3 regions of the Thermosulfuriphilus sp. genome follow, and region 2 is predicted to be linked to each of the others. Evidence: riboswitches for the same ligand, from Rfam matches in the RefSeq annotation. Region 2 holds a riboswitch; each other region holds the start of a gene.
The links. A riboswitch is a leader RNA that binds a small molecule or an ion and turns the genes downstream of it on or off. The one in region 2 is predicted to bind cobalamin.
Positions count from the first base shown of each region.

Region 1: it holds a riboswitch for cobalamin, as region 2 does, so the genes downstream of both, ACXJJX_RS04865 (TonB-dependent receptor) here and ACXJJX_RS05045 (sirohydrochlorin cobaltochelatase) in region 2, are expected to answer to the same signal.
Region 3: it holds a riboswitch for cobalamin, as region 2 does, so the genes downstream of both, ACXJJX_RS00800 (cobaltochelatase subunit CobN) here and ACXJJX_RS05045 (sirohydrochlorin cobaltochelatase) in region 2, are expected to answer to the same signal.

Region 1 covers NZ_JBPMLP010000031.1:14,014-18,221, reverse strand. The annotation lists gene ACXJJX_RS04870 (TonB-dependent receptor plug domain-containing protein) at 1-416, opposite strand, end outside; gene ACXJJX_RS04865 (TonB-dependent receptor) at 443-1,687, opposite strand; cobalamin riboswitch at 1,795-2,006, opposite strand; gene ACXJJX_RS04860 (HAD family hydrolase) at 2,112-2,957, shown strand; gene ACXJJX_RS04855 (hypothetical protein) at 2,972-3,166, shown strand; gene ACXJJX_RS04850 (IMP cyclohydrolase) at 3,243-3,848, shown strand; gene ACXJJX_RS04845 (hybrid sensor histidine kinase/response regulator) at 3,845-4,208, opposite strand, start outside.
Region 2 covers NZ_JBPMLP010000032.1:39,716-43,923, forward strand. The annotation lists gene ACXJJX_RS05030 (ferredoxin-like domain-containing protein) at 1-620, opposite strand, end outside; gene ACXJJX_RS05035 (RrF2 family transcriptional regulator) at 649-1,077, opposite strand; gene ACXJJX_RS05040 (TPM domain-containing protein) at 1,168-2,205, opposite strand; cobalamin riboswitch at 2,338-2,532, shown strand; gene ACXJJX_RS05045 (sirohydrochlorin cobaltochelatase) at 2,636-3,568, shown strand; gene cobI (precorrin-2 C(20)-methyltransferase) at 3,578-4,208, shown strand, end outside.
Region 3 covers NZ_JBPMLP010000004.1:41,270-45,477, reverse strand. The annotation lists gene ACXJJX_RS00800 (cobaltochelatase subunit CobN) at 1-2,431, opposite strand, end outside; cobalamin riboswitch at 2,553-2,765, opposite strand; gene ACXJJX_RS00795 (energy-coupling factor transporter transmembrane component T family protein) at 2,963-3,715, shown strand; gene ACXJJX_RS00790 (WD40 domain-containing protein) at 3,712-4,208, shown strand, end outside.

The DNA.
Region 1 (4,208 bases), on a different contig from region 2:
TTTTCGTATTTGTCTTCCTGACCTTCCGTATAGGTATAGTTGATCGAGATCTGAAGCCAAGCATAGGGTCGGGCCTCGATGACGGTTTCTAGCCCGGAGACATTAGCCGTTCCCGAATTATAGTAACTCCAGGTAGTATAGTTAAATCCGATTCGATCTTCGTAGTGAGTGTTAAAATAGACAGCTTCCCAACGAAGTCTTCCGCCGAAAAGATCCTGTTCCAGACCAAGGTCTCCGCCGGTGCTTTCCTCGGGTTCGAGATCAGGATTGCCGTAGCGGGGATGATAGAGATTAAAGAGGGAAGGGGCCCGGAATCCCGTGGCCAAGTTTCCTTTGAGTTTTAGGTTGTAGGGGAGGAAGAAGGCGGCTCCAAGCTTGTAGGTGCCATGGGTACCGAACTCTTCGTGGTCGTCAATTCGCTTTCTTAAACTTGCTCATATGGTCAATCCAAGCAAGTACCGAACTCTTCGTGGTCGTCAATTCGCCCTCCGATATTGACGACGAGGCGATCCTTCAAGAGGCTTAAAAAGAGATTGGTGTAGTAGGCAAAGGTGTCGATTTCGTCGGCATAGTCGGCCGTACTCCAGCTAGAGGCATAGTAGTATCTTCCTTGTTCCCGATAGTATTCGATACCAGCGGTCAGGACCGCCTCGTTCCGGAGACGGAAGTGATTGAGAAAGACCACCGGATAGGTTTTCCCCCGGGAGAGCCCCTCTGAGGCCGAATCGGTCACCTTGGTCCCATCTAAACGGTACCCAAGGATACCATCATCAGGGTCAAAACGATCAGTTCGGAAAAAATTATAACCCAAATTGAGGCTCCAGTCCCACCAAGGAAAGGGACTCTGGGAGATCTCAAGATTACTGATAAGGATGGTCTGACGCCTTTCGGCATTGGGGTCATTGTAGGCCTTAAAACTTTTGTAATCCCACTGGCCGTAATTGAGGAAGGAATAAGCATAACGAAGGTTTATATCGACCTTAATATCCTTAAAGAACCTTGGTCCTTTTTTAAAAAGTTCGGTGTTGAGATTGGCATCAAGGGTTGTCTGACGGAACTTGCTGTCTTTATATAGACCGCCAGCATTTATTCCTGAGACTCCGAGATAATATCCCAGCCCTTTTGCTGTTCCTCGGACACTGGCCGCTGCTGTCTTGGTATCATAGCGACCAAACTTGGCCTGGGCTGAGGCCCGGTTAGGCCCTCCGCCTTTGGGGGTAAATATCTGAATGGCTCCAGTCATAGCATTTGAGCCGTAGAGGGAGCTCTGGGGTCCCCGGACGATTTCGATGCGTTCCAGGTCGTAGACGTCGATATAGCTCCAGAAGTCTCCAAAATCATTGGCCGGATTAGTCGGATTGTAGATTCTGATTCCGTTAAAAAGAACGGCTGTGTCTTGATTTTTACCCCCTCTGAGACGCACGTAACCCCACTGGCCGAGCCAGCCATTGTGTTTGACGTCCAAGGCTGGATAAGTCTCCATGATCTGGTATAGGCTCTCCACTTGGCGATTTTCGATCTCCTTTTTGGAGATAACGGTCACTGAGTCTGGGAGCCTGCTGGCCTCTACCGGAGATCTGGTGGCGGTTACGACCACCTCTCCTAGCTCAAGACTTGTTTGGGCCAAGGTGAGGGAAGGTAAGAGACTGAAGGCTAAAAGTAAGGAAAACAGAGACCTTAAGAACATAACAGCACCTCCTCGCGAAGTTTTTTCGTGAGGAGGCTTCAGGGGTAGAAGTTCCTGGAAGGGGGTCCCCTTCTTCAGGAACGAGGCAGTTAGCCCCGAAGCCTCGCTCCCTTAAAGGGCCCCGGGCCGGTATCCCGGCTTCCGGATCAACCTACTTACCGCGCCTTCCCGGGGCCCTATGGGGCCCCAGTGGCCTGTCGCCTGGAGTCCTCCAGGCCTAGCGGTGTTCGTCCCCGGTCACGGTTGCGGGCCAGCGCCGGTCTTGCACCGGACTTCCCGTTTAACCCCCTTCAAGGGCACCCGGGGCCCTTTAGGTTGAAGTTGAATGTCGATTGGTAGCACAAAATTTTTCCTTTGTCTATTGAGGACATCACTCCATCTCTGATCTTTACACCCCGCCAAGACCAAGGGTATATGAGGATTTATGGACATTAGGTATTCTCGAAGGCCGGCCCTTGGGCCGCTTTTTTGTCATTTCTGGCCGGGGCTAAAGCTTCTCTCCTGGGATGTCAATCAGACTTTGGTGGCGGAAAACACCATGGTCGCCTTAGCAGGCTTGGCTGGCCATAGAAAGAGGGCCCAAGAGATCGTCGAGGCCCAGACTGCTGGCCGTCGTCCGGTGGAGACCACCCTGAAAGAACTGGCCCGGCTTACGGCTGGGCTTCCCCTGGAAGATATCGTTTCCTATGTCTGTTCTCTGCCGGAGCTGCCGGGGTTAAGGCTGACCTTGAAGGCCTTCTGCCGGGCTGGTCTTATCCAGATCATTAACTCTACGGGATACACCGTTGTTCTTTCCCTTTGGAACAAAATCCTTCAGAGGCACCTAGGTGAGGCCCCGTTTTCTAAGATCATAGCCAATCGTCTCCGTTTTGAAGATAGCCGTGGGGAGGAGGTCCCGGAAGAAGAGGTCTTAGAGACTGCTGTCGCCCTCCTTGAGGGAAAGAGGCCTCAACGGGATTTGTTTGTCTCCGGAGACCTTGATCTGGTAATCTCCGCCGAAGAGGCTAAAGCGGTATTCCTGGAGCAGATTATCAGACAAGAGGGTCTATTTATGTCAGAGGTGGCCCACATTGGTGACTCCATGGGAGACTCGGAGGTCATTGCCTGGATGGCCAAAAACGGAGGCCTAGGGCTAGCTTTTAATGCCCGCCCCGAGCTTGTTCTGTTCCTGGAGCGCCTTTCAGAGAGGCGTCTTCCAGGCCAGGCCGTCATTGTTAGCTCTAGCGATCTTCGAGATCTGGCTCCGGTAATCTTAGGAGAGACCCTTTAATCAAGGAGGGGGTGATGGAGAAGTGCCGGAAGGAGGGCTGTCAGGGGGTGCTGGAGCTCCGAAGGTTCACTATAGCCATAAAAGAAGGGGGAAGAGTCTCTTTCTGGGAGATACTGGCTCTGGTCTGTTCGTCATGCGGTCAGATAGTCCAAGAGATTTCAGAAGGCGCAGGAGACCGGGAAGAGGCGCTCTTTTTTCTGGGGTATTAGGCCTCATAATTGAGGCCCTTTGGAGATCATGATAGAAAAGCCACAAATCTAACTTTTCCTCACAAGGAGGTCAACGGTGAAGATTAAGCGGGCTCTTATTAGTGTAACCGATAAGACCGGAGTGATTGATTTTGCTAAGGCCCTTCATGAAATGGGGGTGGAGATTATCTCTACCGGGGGGACGGCCCGGGTGATCCGTGAGGGAGGGGTTCCGGTAACCGACGTCTCAGAGGTAACCAAATTTCCTGAGATGCTGGATGGTCGGGTAAAGACCCTTCATCCGGCCATTCATGGAGGCATCTTGGCCATTCGGGAAAATGTCTCTCATATGGAGGCCCTAGTTCAGCATGGGATCTCTACTATTGATCTAGTGGCGGTCAATCTCTATGCCTTTGAAAAGACAGTGGCTTCCGGGGCGGATCTTGATACCGCTATAGAAAACATCGACATTGGTGGCCCGACCCTTCTTCGAGCTTCGGCCAAAAACTTCCGCTATGTAACGGTTATAGTCGATCCGGCTGACTACGAGACGGTGCTCTACGAGATGAGAGAAAACAATGGGGCCACTACCCTTAAAACCAGATTTCTCCTGGCCCGTAAGGTCTTTGAGACTACTAGCCGTTACGATACCGCCATCTTTAACTATCTCTCCAGTATTGATCCCGGTAGGGCTTTGGTCTAAGAGGACTCTTGAGGGAGGAAGACGTAAAATATAACTCCTTCGTCCCTCCCGGGAGCTGGGGAGATGAGGCCCAGCTTTCCTCCCAAGGCCTCAAGGACTAGGCGGCAGAAGTAAAGACCCAGCCCCATTCCTCCCTTCTTTCCCCGGGAGCAGAGTTGAACAAATGGTTCAAAGACAGCCTTTTGGAGCTCCTGAGGAATAGGGCGGGCGTGGTTAAAGACACTAATCAAGACTCCCTGGGGGAGATCCTTGATGAGTTCCGAACCTCGGGCTCTTTCCAGGCGGAGGCACACGTCTCCGTGGCCGTATTTCATCGCATTGCCCAGGAGGTTATCAATTACCCGATGAAGGAGGTGACGG
Region 2 (4,208 bases):
CGGTCAATGAGTCTTCCCAGACGATCCATCTTTTTGGCGTTTTTTTCATAATACTTGATAATCCGGTCGGCAATCTCCAGGGCCTCTTCGGTGGAGACGTTTTCAATCAAAGTCTGGGCCAGCCTTGGCCGGGCCCCACCGTTTCCGCCGACAGTGATCGTCCAGCCCCGACCCTTGCCGATAAAACCGAGATCCTTAATACAGGTCTCGCTACACTGGTTGGGGCAACCGGCGACTCCAATTTTGAACTTGGCCGGAAGCTGATAGCCATGATAGCGCTTGTCAAGTTCGGCCCCCAGACCGATGGCATCCTGTTGCCCTAGACGGCAAAAGGTTGTCCCCGGGCAGACTTTAACACTGCGCACACAGGCCCCTACCGCTGCCCCAGGGTCAACCCCGAGCTCTTCCCAGATACGATCGATGTCTTCCTCTTTGATGCCGACAATGGCAATTCGATCGGCACTGGTGAGTTTAAGGGCCTTAGCACCGTATTTTTCGGCAATATCGGCGATCCGACGCAGGAACTCAGGGGTCACCACTCCCAAGGGAACATGGGGAACGATGGCGTAAGTGGTCTTGTCTCTTTGAAGCACAGCTCCCTTCTCTCCGTCTTTAAGCATAATGAACCTCCTTCTCTCTTTGTTTTTTTTATTGAGAAGCCTTTTTTCTAAAGACCTTCTTGACCTCTGAAAGTCTAGTTCGGGCCAAGTGATCCCTGGCCACCTGGGTTATTTCTTTGATTAGCCCGCCCCATATGCATTCGAGACCATCACAGATCGGGGTCTCAAAAAGGCAATCACTAGGCTCAAGGGGCCCTTCTATGGCCTCATAGATCTCAAGGAGACTGATCTCCTCTGAGGGGCGGCCAAGCGTAAAACCCCCTTTAGGCCCTCGGGTCGATCTCACCAGGGCCCGGCGCCCCAAACGCTGAAGCACCTTGGCCAAGTGGGACTCTGAGACCCCAAGACAGGAGGCAATCTCCTTGACTCTGAAGGCCTGACCCTCCCGGGCTGCTAGATAGGCCATAGCATGGAGGGCCAAGGAAGCCGCTTCGGAAATCTTGAAGATACTGTTCATCTCAGGGCCTCACTGTGAGAATTTAGGAACTTAAATACCTTTTTATTTTTTTCTTGTCAAGAGTTTTTTTCGTTTTAAAAAAATTTTTACTTAATGACGAGCAGGATGAGGAAAACCGTTTTCATCAAAGATAAGATCTTTAAAGGCAAAAATATAGGGATGGTCAAGGCTTTGGAAGTACCACTGATTGAGATGGTTGAAGCGGATGAAACGGTTCATGCTGGCAAAGTCAAGCATCCACCCTCCATCGCCCCGGCGAAGGAAGTAGGGCGGAAGGTCCCTTCTGGACACTGGAAAGCGGATTACAGCCCGGTCTCCCCGGACAAAGACCTCTGGCCTCGGGGCCTTAAGGAGAGATCTCAAGGAGTTGTCCTGCTGGGCATCTGTGACCACCCAACTTCGGAAAAATCGACGGCTGTCCTCGGTATAGAGGCCAAGGTCCGGATCTTTTATGTGGAGGCGAAGCACCTGCTTGTACTTCTCTAGGGCCGCAAGCGGGTTAGGTTGGGGACCAAATTCTGACCTGAAAGCGAGAGTCTCTTTTTGTGGACCAAAAGAACCGATTTTGACCTTGGCCTTGGCCCCGGCCCCCCCAGAAAGATAAGTAAGTTCCCTCCCAGGTCCTTTTAGGGGCTCATAGTTTGCTTTTTCCATGGCCCGCAGAAGCTCTCCAGCGATAAGCTCCACCGTGGCCTCTATACCAGCCCCTATCCGGCCAGCGGCGAAAAAGGGAGCCATCTGTTTCCTTTCTATATAGCCAATAAAAATATCGGTGAGAAAGGGCTCAAGATCGTAGCCGATCTCCAGCCTGACCTCTCCCCCCTCTGGATCCACCAAGAGGAGGATCCCCCGGGCCCCTTTTGTCTTCCTCCCCAAGGCCTCTTGTTCAAAGATCTCATTGGCCAGAAGATCGATATCCTGGGCCCGCTTTCCAAGGATGACCGTCTTGAGCTCAATATCAAGATCCTTTAAAAGGGCTGCCGTCAGGGTAGCAATTTTCTTTCTCTGGTCCGGGTCCAAGATACCAGCCTGATCAGCCACCGGATCCCAGGAAGGCTCTTTCTGCCCACAGCTTCCAAAGACCCAAGCTAAGGAGAAAATCAAAACCAAGATCCGAACCTTACCCATCTCCACCTTCCTTTAGGCTGGTTGCCCAAATATTTACCCCTTAGATTTTCTAGGTCGGCCATTTAACAAGGTTTTTGAATCTTAAAAGACCTTCCTCTAGCCTGGACAGGACCAAAGCGACGTGCTAATTGTCCAGAAATCCTGGGCCCTGGTTACGGGAAGTCCGGTGGAAGACCGGCGCTGGCCCGCAACCGTGACCGGGGACGAACGCTGCTAGGCCTGGAGTCCTCCAGGCGACAGGCCACTGGGGCGCCGAGGGCCCCCGGGAAGGCGCAGTCAGTAGATTGATCCGGAAGCCGGGAGACCGACCAGGGCCCACAGGGAACGGGGCTTCGAGGCTTCCTGTCCCGTCCTAGAAGACCGGTCGCTAGGCCTCTTCTGACCCGCCTCGAAGCTTCTCCCCAAAAATCAAAACAAAGGGAGGAGCCCTATGCGCATGATCATCTTATTTTTGTTTTGTTTACTGTTGGGAGGTTTTTTAGCCGTCCAGGTAAATGGCTATCAACTTAAGACCCAACACCTCAAGAAGCGCCCGGCCATCGTCATTGCTGCCTTTGGGACCTCTACCCGAGCCCAGGTGACCTTTGACCATTTCAGCCAAAAGCTCAAAGAGGCCTTGCCCGGATATGAGATCCGCTGGGCCTTCACCTCGGAGATTATCCGAGAGAAGATGAATCGGATCTACGCCCAAAAGGGCATAGAGCGCTATCTGCCGAGCCTTCAGGAGGCCCTGGCCAGACTTGAGGCCGAAGGATACCGGAAGGTGGTCGTTCAGCCCCTCCATATCTTTCCCGGATATGAGTATCGCGATGTAGTGGAGATCTGTGCCCGTTTTCCGGGCTTAAGGATCGTCGTCGGTGAACCCCTTCTTTATCGCTGGGAGTATATCCATGAGGTCCTGGAGGCCCTGAAGAAAGAATTCCTTCCCCCAAAGGAGGGATTTAATATTTTGGTGGCCCACGGTACCCCTACAGCAGCCGATCCGGCTAATATCGTCTATCTGGGGCTTCAGTGGATGCTAGAAGAAAAATATCCTAATGTAGCCGTCGGTACCGTAGAAGGGGTCCCTGATGCCGCCAGCATCCTTGAACGGGCCAAGAGGTATCCAGCCGGCCGGGTTCGGTTTATTCCTTTTATGTATGTGGCCGGAGACCACATCATGAACGACATCATGGGAGAGGAGCTTGAGGAAGGGGAGCTCTCTTGGCGTGAGATAGTTGAAGCCGCTGGCAAGAAGGCCGATTGTGTGACTGTCTCCTACCAAGGTAAAAAATATTATCGGGGCCTGGGATTCTACGATGAAATCAACGACCTTTTCATCAAGAATCTCAAACGGGCCCTCAAAATAATGGACCTTTACTAGGGAGGCCTAGTGAAACTAGGAAAACTCTACGGGGTGGGGGTTGGCCCGGGAGACCCCAAGCTCCTGACCTTAAGAGCCGTTGAGGTCTTAAAGGCGGTGGACCATATCTTTGTGGCCGCCTCCACCCGTAACTCTTATTCGGCGGCCTTAAACATCGTCAGGGCCCATATACCTGAAAAAACTATAGTCGAAAGACTGGATTTTCCCATGACCAAAGACCCAAAGCTTCTTGAAGAGGCCTGGAGAAAAAACGCCCAGAAAGTGGCCTATTATCTCCGTCAAGGCCAGGACACAGCCTTCCTGACCCTAGGAGATCCAAGCCTTTATTCCACCTTCGGTTATCTCTACCGGCGGATAAGGCAACTGCTTCCCCAAATTGATTGCGAATTTATCCCCGGGATCTCGGCCTTCCAGGCAGCCGCCGCCAGACTTCGCCTGACCTTGGTCGAGGCCGACCAGTCCCTACTCCTCGCCTCAGGGGCCACCGGTGGCCAGACCATAAGGGAGATGGGAAAGCTGGCTAACTCCCTAGTACTTTATAAAGTGTACCGGAAAACTGAAGATATCCTTGAGGCCCTGGAAGAGATAGGTCGCCTCTGTGAGGCCGTAGCCATTACGGCCTGCGGATTGCCAGAAGAAA
Region 3 (4,208 bases), on a different contig from region 2:
CTTCTGTGTTGCCACGGGTAGGGGCGCCAGAGGGCCCCGGAGGGACGAATCCCCCGGAAAGGGTTTCCATGAGGTAGTCCATCTCCTCTTTGATCCCTAGGACTCGGGGATAAAGTTCTTCCCTTACAAAGCCAAGGGCTGCCTTAAGCCTTGGATCCTCTGGAAGCTGCCCCTTAAGGGCCTCCTTTATAAGAGCCTCAAGGTGGGCATACCTCTCCGGAGCTGAGGCCTGAGGGAGAAGTTCCTTTAAAACCTCAAAAGGAGATGGCCAGGGACCAGAGGGAACCTTAAGCATGGCCGCAAGGGTCGACCAAAGCCTCTGGCCTTCGGGGACTTCGCCAAGGATATGAAGGCCGTCATTGACATTAGTTTCAGCAATCTCCTCAAGGTAGTCATGGATCTTTTTGAGCAGACTCTCAGGGGCTTCATCATCAGAAAGAGGAATATCCTCTGCGAGATGGGTTTCCTCAATGAGTCTTTTGAGGTCCTCAAGGATAAGATCGGCCTTGGCTGGACTTTCCTGCCTGAGGATATGCCATTGGTTGATCTTTTCGGCCATCTCCTCCAAAGCCCCGTAACGGCCCGCGGCCATCTGGGGAGGGATCATATGATCGATGATGGCACAATAACTACGCCTTTTGGCCTGGGTCCCCTCGCCAGGATCGTTGACAATGTACGGATAGACGTTAGCCAAATCATCGATAGCCACATCAGGATAGCAATCCTCGGAAAGGGCTACGGCCTTACCTGGCAGCCATTCCAGAGAACCATGTTTGCCCACATGGATTACCACCTGAGCCCCAAAGCCCTCTTTGAGCCAGCGATAGAAACACAGGTAATGATAAGTAGGAGGAAGCCCAGGGTCGTGGAGATTGAGCTGCTCTGGAGAAAGACCCTCCAAGCGCTCAAGATGCCCTCTAGGTGGCTGAAGGCCGATAAAGATATGGCCATTTATCAGCCCCCCGATGAGAAGACGTCCCTCGTGGACAAATACTTCCCCCGGTGGGCTTCCCCAGGCCTGAGAGAGCTCTTCCTGAACCCGGGAAGAAAATGACCGACAGAAGGCCACATAGTCCCCCGGGGAGAGGGCAGCTATGGCCCTTTTGGCGAGCTCTCGGGCCGGAAGGTAGCGCCGGTCATGGATAAGGGTTGTCAAAAGTTCCCTGGCCAGCTCATCGCCGTCTTTGTAGAGACGATCAACCTTAAAACCAGCCTTTTTTAGAGATTTGAGAAGACGGACCACACTCTCAAAGCTGTCAAGTCCAAAGGCACACCCCATTGTCTCGGCCCGAGGCGGATAATGGTGAAAGACAATGGCCACCTTTTTTTCGGAGGGAGGAAGCGAAGCCAGCTTGGCCCAAGCGGTCGCCTGACGGGCCACCTTGAGGAGCCTCTCCTTAAGGGGGACAAAACGGGCCAAACGGGCCCCGGTGATCTCATCCCGGCCGACGATCTCTCTTGTAGCCACTAAGGTGGTGATAAGGCAACCGTCAAACTCTGGTTGGGCCACTGAGATGGAAAGCTCCATGGGGGAAAGCCCCATATGCTCCGCCTCCCAGCTTCTCCGGGAAGAAAAGCTGGTCAGGGCCTGGAGGACCGAGACCTTGAGGCCGGGATAAATGGCCGCTGTCTCCGGCCAAAGAAGGGTCATGGAGAAGGGTTGTAGAGATACTAGGGCCCTTATTACCGAAGTTCCTTTAAGTTTAAAGAAGCACTCGACCACTTCAGTCGGAGAGCGGGCCGGAAGATCCTGATCCACAAATCGGCGATGAAAGACAGCCAGAGGAATAATGCCCTGAGACTCAAAGGCCTTGATAAATTCATCGACTGGATCCAGATCTCCAGAAAGGTAGTATCCCTGATAGAACCAGATTCCTACTACCGGAGCCCCCATCCCTAGCCTCTTTTTAGCCCAGGAGAGATAGGCCTCAAGATCCCCGGGGCCAGAGTACTCCGGATGATAGATCCCCTCAAAAAGAGGGGCAACAGGAGGAGGGGCTGCCTCCTGGCGGCCGCTCACTGTGAAGAAGAGATCCTTGAAAAAACGATAGAGGTTCTCCTCGTCCCCATAGCGGAGATAAAGAAATCTTCTTTTGAAAGCCGGTGAATCAAGATCACAGTATCTGGCGGCTAGGGCCTGGTCCTCATCACTGCCTCCAGTGGGCTGAATGTGGATCAGAGCCTGGCGGGCGGACTCAAGGAGGCTTAGATAGCCGGGGATAGAATCATCTCCTCCATGAGGGGCAAGGATTACAGCCACCGCCCGAGCCGCTGAAGCCGCTAACTTTTCGATTTCTCGATTATCAAAAATGTCAAGTCGACTTCGGGCAATAATCTCAACGGGGAGGCCCTCAGCTTTAAGGCGTCTTGCGGCCCGCCCCAGGGCGGTCAGCTCCGTTCCAGAGGAAGTGTAATAGATAAACCGATACATTCCCGCTCCTTCAAGCCAAAGTGATGATTCAGGAGCGGGAGGGGGCAGGAAGCCAAAGAAGCTTCCCGAAAAGGATTCAAGGATCCTTTCGGGAGGGGACAGGAAGCCTCGAAGCCCTCCTCCCACTCAAAGGCCCCGGGCCGGTATCCCGGCTTCCGGATCAACCTACTTACCGCGCCTTCCCGGGGCCTTATGGGGCCCCAGTGGCCTGTCGCCTGGAGTCCTCCAGGCCTAGCGGTGTTCGTCCCCGGTCACGGTTGCGGGCCAGCGCCGGTCTTGCACCGGACTTCCCGTTTAACCCCCCTTCAAGGGCACCCGGGGCCTTAAAGCAAGGCACTCTAAGTGCAAATACCAGAAGCCGTGAGAAAGTCAAATCTCAAATCCCTTCCCCTGGGCGCCCTTTAGTTTATAATGGCCGGCATGTTAAAGAGGCTTGATCCCCGGACCAAGCTCTTCTTCACCCTTTCGGTCTCTCTTCTGGCCATAAGCCTTGATTAGGCCTTAAGTCTGGGAGCGCTAGCATTTTTGACGATGATCCTTTTCGCTTTGGCCAGACCCTCATGGTCAAGGATCAAACTTACCCTTGTCTTTGTTGCCTTTACTGCCTGGGGGATTATGTTCAGTCAGGGAATGTTCTACCAGTGTTTTCCCCGAACGGTCCTCTTCACCCTTGTTCCTCCGCTGGACATAGGCAATCTCCACCTAGGGGGCCTTTATGTTTACAAACAGGGGATTTATTACGGTCTAATCCAGTCTCTGCGCTTTATAAGTGGCCTTTTGGCCGGCCTTTCCCTATGCCTTTCCACCCCTCCAGACAAGCTCTTCTGGGGGCTGATAGGTCTCAGGATCCCTTACGGGCTTTCTTTCCTCTCCATTATGGCCATCAGATTTCTACCGGTCATCGCTGAAGAGATGGCCAATGTCCGGGCAGCCATGCGGCTTAAGGGGTACCGGCCCTTATCTCAGGGGATCCGCAGGACGATAACCACTGAACTCGCTAGCCCCCTTCCCATCCTGGCCGGGGCCGTAAGGCGCTCCCGGGAGGTAGCCGAGGCCCTGCTCACCCGGGGCTTTGATCCCCTAAAGCCCCGGAGCCATTACCGCCGGTTAATTTGGCCTCGCAGAGAGCTGGCCCTCAGCCTGAGCTTATTTTTTCTGGCCTTGGCAGTGGCAACTCTAAAGATCCTCTTCTGGCTCTATCAACAGGAAATTTTCTATTTTAGCCCCTTAAGACACCTCTATTCTTTCTTTAGCGAGATTCTATCTCTAGGAGACCTGAGATGACCAGAATGTTAATTGTCATTGCCATTTTGGCCTTCATCCCCGTTAGAATTGGCCAAGGAGAGGATTTTATCCCCAAAGTCCCTGGTCTTTCTCTTGCCTTCCGGATCGGCCTGGAAGACGTCTCCTTCTACGTTCGGGCCGGCCACCCCCCGGATGTTTTCCTTACCTTCTCTCCCACTGGAGATCTTTTGGCCATCGGAACCTTCTTAGGGCGGATCATGGTCGTTAGCACCAGAGACGGAAAGATCCTTTGGCAGAAGCGAATCCCTGAAGCCATGGTAAAAAGGGTTGCCTTCTCCCCTGATGGCCAAATCATCTACTATGGCGAGCAGGGTCCAGATGGCTTCATCTACGCTGCCCGGGCCGAAAATGGTCAGCCCCTGTGGCAGTTTCGCCTGGCAGACGACCTTCTCCCGGGGACTCCGCCAGAGAAGGGCGACATCTACGGCATCTACAGGCAACCTGGCTGTTATCGGCTCAAGGTCCTAAAAAA